Regions from separate parts of the Lysinibacillus sp. SGAir0095 genome, predicted to be linked through region 1. Evidence: a T-box and tRNA genes for the amino acid it is inferred to sense, from the RefSeq annotation. Region 1 holds a T-box; the other holds one or more tRNA genes.
The links. A T-box is a leader RNA that pairs with one kind of tRNA and senses whether it is charged. The one in region 1 lies ahead of argS (arginine--tRNA ligase), so its partner is inferred to be a tRNA-Arg.

Region 1 (3,428 bases):
TTATGTATAATTTTTTTGATTTTACCTGTTGTTTATATAGCTTCATTTTCTCCCCCTCTTCCTATTAAACAGAATTAGATAGATTGAGTATTTAAAATATCCAAATTTTGTATCTTTTAATTTTAATATAGAAAGATGGAATGTACATCTATTTAAATTCTTTGAGAGAGAAGTTTTAATAAAAATACAAAAGGCCAATTCAAGGTTATTTCTTGAATTGGCTCAAGTGTAAAAGTCTTCAACATTACATTTCTTTTGGAGCTTTAATCCCTAATAATCGTAAGCTTTCCTCTAGAATGATGGATACAGCATAGGCAACTATCAATCTCTTTTTTTCCAATGAATCATTTGTTAAGAATTTCGTATTTGCATAATATTTATTGAAACTTCTTGCTAAAGACAAACTGTATTTTGCAATGATTGCCGGGCTTGATTGCGTAAAGGCTGTCTCTATAACCGTTTGGAAGGATTCGATTAACTTAATAATTTCCCATGCCTCTTCGTCAAGGTAATTTAAATTGCCGTCTGATAGAGTAAATTTCCCTTTAGTTAAAAGTGTTTGAATACGCGCATTTGTGTATTGAATATAAGGACCCGTTTCTCCCTCGAAGGTTACCATTTTTTCAATGGAAAACTCGATGTCGTTCATGCGGTCATTTTTTAAATCGTTGAAAATGACTGCGCCAATGCCGACTTCATTTGCTACGGTTTCTTTATTTGGAAGGTCGGGATTTTTCTCTTCAATATTTTTCTTAGCAGCTTTAATCGTCTCTTTTAAAACATCGGCAAGCAAGACTACTTTCCCTTTACGAGTAGACATTTTCTTTCCGTCTTTTAACATCATGCCAAAAGGGATATGCTCACAGTTATCCGCAAACTCATAGCCCATTTTCTTAAGAACAGCAAATAATTGTTTGAAATGCAGAGATTGTTCATTACCGACTATATACAATAGTTTTGCTGGCTGATAGACTTTGTGGCGGTAAATAGCAGCAGCCAAGTCTCGTGTTGCATATAACGTGGCCCCATCTTTTTTTGTAATTAAACAAGGGGGCATATTTTCTAGCTGGACAACCATCGCTCCATCAGACTCTTTAAGTAACCCATTTTGGGTAAGCTCATCTACGACCGGCTGCATTTTGTGGTTATAAAAGGCTTCGCCATGGAAAGAATCAAATGAAACTCCGAGCATATGATAGATTTGTTCAAATTCCTTTAATGAAGCTGAGCGGAACCATTCCCATAAATCCATTGCTCCTGGATTACCTTCTTCCAGTTCTTTAAAAGCGTGACGAGCCTGCTCATTTAGTGCTTCATTGTGTTCAGCCTCATCATGGAATCTCACATAAATTTTCAGTAATTCTTCAATTGGATTTTGTTCAATGGCTGCTTTATTTCCCCATAGTCTATAGGCAACAATCAACTTTCCGAATTGAGTGCCCCAGTCACCTAAATGATTAATGCGAATTGCATCATATCCTTGTTTTTCGGAAATGTTTGCTAAGGCGTTTCCAATTACAGTTGAGCGAAGATGACCCATTGAAAATGGCTTTGCAATATTTGGTGAAGAGAAATCTAAAACAACTGTTTGGCCATTTTTTGGTTTCGCCCCATATTGATCTTTTTCAGTAATTACTTTTCTCATGACCTCTTTTGCAAATTGTAATTGATTGAAGAAGACGTTGATATATCCATTTTCCACACGTACTTCTTTTATAAAATCTCCATGGATTTTTTCTGCGACTTCTTTTGCAATTAAGGCAGGTGATTTCTTAAATTTCTTTGCTAACGTAAAACAGGGAAATGCCAAATCACCTAACTCGGAATGCTTAGGTGTTTCTAATAAACTTTCTATTTCGCGAGCTGAGTAACTCTCTTCCAATGCAATTGAAATAATCTCTGCAAACTTTGTTTTCACCGTCATAACCTCCTTAAAATAAAAAAAGCCCTCGTCTCTATATACAGAGACGAGAGCATAAGTTCCCGTGGTACCACTCTAGTTGCCACAAACCAATCGGCCGCTTTTTCGTTGTTAACGAGGTGCCTTCCCCGGTTTTCTCTACAGCTTTCGTTTCAAGAAACTTCTCCAAAGTACGTTTCATCAATATTTCCAGATTAGGCTCCCACCAACCCTAATTCGCTTTGCCGTTCTTATTGATTACTCTCTTTTTCACAGAATTTTTGAAAATTAAATTATATTGATTTTAACCAATCGTTTCTAAAATAGCAAGGAGATAAAAGACCTGTATCTAAATATTGCAAATATCTTTGAAGGGGATCAAATTCCTTCTGGCAATTTCTAATTAAGGGATGGCTCTGAGTTTCCTGTTTTTTTACATGAAAGGTGGACTTACATTTTTCCACCTTGGCATTCTCCTACTTGAAAATTCTCAGATGGTGTATAATTTACTTTAATTATTGATTTGATGAGGGTAGGAATAGATAGATTATGAGTAATGGAATTAATGCTAGGGATGTAGCTAAACTTGCAGGAGTATCACAATCTTCTGTCTCGAGAGTATTTTTTGGAGGGGCTACCGTTTCGGAGAAAACACGGAAGAAGGTGCTAGCTGCTGCTGAGGAATTAGGTTATGTTCCGAATGAGTTTGCTCGCAGTTTAATTACGAATAAAACGAGATTGATTGGGCTTGTGATGAAGGGAGTTCATAACCCGTTCTATCCACAGGTATTAAAAGAATTCACGACGCATTTTAAAGAGCTCGGTTATAGTATTTTGTTTGTCCATACAAACCACGATGAAATACAAAAAGAGGATATCGAAATGCTGTTACACTACAATGTGGCAGGTGTTATTATTACGGACGCTACACTTTCATTGAAGGTTATAGCGGAGTTCAAAAATAATAAAATACCAGTGGTATTATTTAACCGAAAAGTGGAAGAACAAAACTTCTTTTCAGTAGGTACAGACAACTTGGTAGCGAGCCGTCAAATTGCCGAGTATTTAATAAAAAAAGGTTGCCAGGACATGGTCTATATTTCAGGGGTAAGAAACACGTCTACAAGTATTGAACGTGAAAAAGGTTTTTCAGAAATATTAATAAAATACAATGTGCCGTACCAAGTCTATCATTCCGATTATTCTTATGATGGTGGTTATAAAACAGCAAAGATGATTGTCCAAAATGGAGATGTTCCTGGCGCTTTCTTCGTGGCAAACGATATTATGGCATTAGGCGTTTTAGATGCCCTTCGTGAGCAATCAATTGAGGTTCCATCAGAAACGAAGGTGATTGGATTTGATAATATCGAAATGGCGGCTTGGCCAATTTATAATTTAACAACTTGGGAGCAACCAATTTCTCAAATGGCGGAAGAAACTGTGAAATACATCATTTCCGAAATTGAAGAATACACAGATAGAATCGGGAATATAGAGATAAATGGAGAACTAATCGAGAGAAAAA
Region 2 (3,428 bases), 800 kb from region 1:
AGACCAACTACCAGAAAAATTAAGAGAAATTGCAAGGCTGCGAGTTGAATATCAGGACGTTACTTTAAAAGAGCTTGGAGAAATGGTATCTACAGGAGCAGTAAGTAAGTCTGGCGTCAACCATCGATTACGTAAAATCGATGAAATCGCCGAGGCACTAAGACGTGGAGAAACCATTAAATAATTTTGGAAAATAGTGTATAATCATGATAAATGTAAATTTTACTGAAGTTTTCAAAAATTGTAGGATTCTATCATTGTTCTTTTCATACAATTTAGATAAGATAAATGTATACAGATGAACGGTTTGAAAGGGAGTATCGTAAATGGTTGAAACCAATGTGGAAGTAAAATTGAAATCTGGTTTGCAGGCGAGACAAGCGGCATTATTTGTTCAAGAAGCCAATCGCTTTAAATCAGAAGTGTATTTACAAAAGGATGAGAAAAAAGTAAATGCTAAGTCTATTATGGGGATTATGAGTTTAGCCATTGCAAGAGGAACAACGATTACTCTAATTGCTGATGGAAAAGACGAACAAGATGCTGTAGATGGACTAGTATCACTTATTCAAAGAGAAGAATAAGCTAACATCATTTGTAAACGCTCGCAACAGAGGGATCTCACAATTCATGAGATTCCTTTTTTTATTAGATGACTTTGTCTATAGAATGTCCAATCTCGATAAGCCTTAATTGTTCAAATATCCGTATCCGACTGAAAGGATTTTTGCAAAAAAAAGTGAAAAGGATATGAATCCTCTTCACTTTAGTCATTTATTATTTATCTTCTACACGAGAAATAATTTGGTCAATTAAACCGTATTCTTTTGCATTTTCAGCAGTCATGAAGTTATCACGATCAGTGTCTTTAGAAATGCGTTCTAATGGTTGACCTGTACGATCAGATAAGATTTGGTTTAATTTATCGCGTAAGAATAGAATGCGTTTTGCAGCAATTTCAATCTCGGTTGCTTGACCTTGAGCGCCACCAAGTGGTTGGTGAATCATGACTTCAGCATTTGGTAAAGCGAAGCGTTTGCCTGGTTCACCAGCAGCAAGTAAAAAGGCACCCATTGAAGCAGCCATACCGATACAAATTGTTGATACTTGTGGTTTAATATATTGCATAGTATCGTAAATCGCCATACCAGCTGTAATCGATCCACCAGGAGAGTTAATGTATAAAGAAATATCTTTCTCTGGATCTTCTGCTGCTAAGAATAATAATTGGGCAACAATTGAGTTCGCAACATTATCATCGATAGCGCTACCTAGTAAGATGATGCGGTCTTTTAAAAGACGAGAGTAAATGTCATAAGCACGCTCTCCACGATTTGTTTGTTCAATAACTGTAGGAATTAAATTCATTTGTAAATCCTCCTTAAAAAGATTTATTCGTTGACTCAGTGCTAAAAGAATTACCTTTTAGCTGTACACATATCATACACAGAATAGTCAAGGAAGGTCAAATATAAAACACTATCCTTTACTAAAATGTTGCAGGTTGTATCCGCTATTATTCTATGAACCAATATTAAAATAAGAAGTAAAAAGTGTAATGGAAAATGACTACCAGAAGCGGAATGATGCATTGCTGTAAAAAAGTCACAATAATATCAAATTTAACTTCAATTTAATAGTTGAATTACGCTGTATACATTTGTATAATAGAAAAGTCGTATTTTACAATTGGCGTTATGACCTAAAGCATTATCAGTTATGTAAATGAAGAACAATTTCTATTTTCAAAAGCGTTACGAGTAAGTTTTCTATGATAAGATGTCCTCGTGGTGTAATGGATAACACAGAAGATTCCGGTTCTTCCGCTGGGGGTTCGATTCCCTCCGAGGGCGCCATTTTACTGCTTCAACTATGATTTTAATAAGGTAGACCTTCCATGGACTCTATTAGCTTAGCAGCCTAATAGAATCCAGAGGGAATGAAAGATAACGGGATAAAATGCAATTACTGTACCAATTCATTTTATCCCCAATTCATTCTCTTTAAACTATTATTACCAATCTTTTCATATAATTTTTTTATAAGTTACGATCAAGTGTTTTAGTTTGAGGTTTGAAACCATAAAGAAAAAAACGGCCCGAGAAGTTTTTAACGAAACTTTTCGGGTTGTTTTTTATTTCCAATTAAAAAATCCGGTTCTATAATATTTGTTGGGGTTTTACTACAATTTGAAATAAAAAAAAGCACGTAATCACCGATTTCGATATACTTGAATTGTCGAGAAACAAGCAATGAAAGGTGATACGTGCATTATGAATTTTAACAGAAATATCCCAGGATTAAAAGGTGTAACTGTTCATAAGATTGAAGAAATCGGGGAGCGTATCGCACTTTACGTTTCAATTCCGAAGAAAGAACATCAGTGTCCTGAGTGTAAAAAAATGACCTCTAAAATACATGATTATCGAATTCAAAAAATTAAACATTTAAAGTGGTTTGAACGATTAACCATCCTTTTCTATAAACGCCGACGTTATGTATGTGAGTGCGGAAAACGCTTCTCGGAAAAATCCCCTTTCGTGGATAAGTATCAACGTTACTCAAAAGAATGGAACCAAGTTGTTGGAATCCGTTCAGTAAAGGCAAAGACATTTAAAGAAGCAGCAGAAGTCCTTGGAACATCCAGTTCGACGGTAATTCGTCGCTTTAAAAAGGTGGTAAAGGAGCAGCTAAATGAAGGGGTCCATTTACCAAAATGTATTGCGATCGATGAATATAAAGGAGATACAGATGCGGGGACCTATCAACTAATCATTGCCAACGCTGAAACGCACGAACCAATTGATATTTTACCGAATCGTAGAAAAGAAACGATTAAGGATTATCTAATGACATATGGATCAGCTGTAGAAGTCGTCGTAATGGATATGAATCCAAGCTTTAAAGCAGCTGTTAAAAAAGCGTTAAATCGTCCTATCATTATTGCCGATCGATTCCATTATTGTCGCTATATTTATTGGGCTCTAGACGAGGTGCGTCGTAAAGTGCAGAAGGATTGGCATCCATACGATCGAAAAAAGTGCAAAAAAATGCGTCATGTCTTATATAAACGCTTTGATAAGTTAACGGAAAAGAATCGATGGTATTTAAATCGCTACACGGGAATGTCAAAGGAATTAAAGCAAGCATATGAACTAAAAGAAGCCTATTGTAAATGGTTTGATTGGGCAAAAACGACGAATGATATTGCAGAAGTGAAGAATAGATTAGAAGCTTATTACCGTAAGGTAGAAGAAGCAAATATCCCAGCATTTATAAAAGCCATTCAAACCTTTAAGAATTGGCAAGTAGAGATCTTAAATAGTTTTAGTTTTGGCTATTCAAATGGTTTTTTAGAAGGAATTAATAATAAATCGAAGGTAATGAAACGTAATGCTTATGGTTTTAGGAGCTTTAAGCATTTTAAA

Region 2: it has a tRNA-Arg gene. The T-box ahead of argS (arginine--tRNA ligase) is inferred to sense a tRNA for this amino acid. The anticodon was not compared.

What each region holds. Positions count from the first base shown of each region.
Region 1 covers NZ_CP028083.1:4,073,994-4,077,421, reverse strand. The annotation lists gene C1N55_RS20040 (hypothetical protein) at 1-46, opposite strand, end outside; gene argS (arginine--tRNA ligase) at 245-1,924, opposite strand; T-box leader at 1,961-2,183, opposite strand; gene C1N55_RS20030 (LacI family DNA-binding transcriptional regulator) at 2,450-3,428, shown strand, end outside.
Region 2 covers NZ_CP028083.1:3,269,267-3,272,694, reverse strand. The annotation lists gene whiA (DNA-binding protein WhiA) at 1-184, shown strand, start outside; gene C1N55_RS16230 (HPr family phosphocarrier protein) at 327-584, shown strand; gene clpP (ATP-dependent Clp endopeptidase proteolytic subunit ClpP) at 778-1,368, opposite strand; tRNA gene C1N55_RS16220 (tRNA-Arg) at 1,782-1,856, shown strand; gene C1N55_RS16215 (ISL3 family transposase) at 2,274-3,428, shown strand, end outside.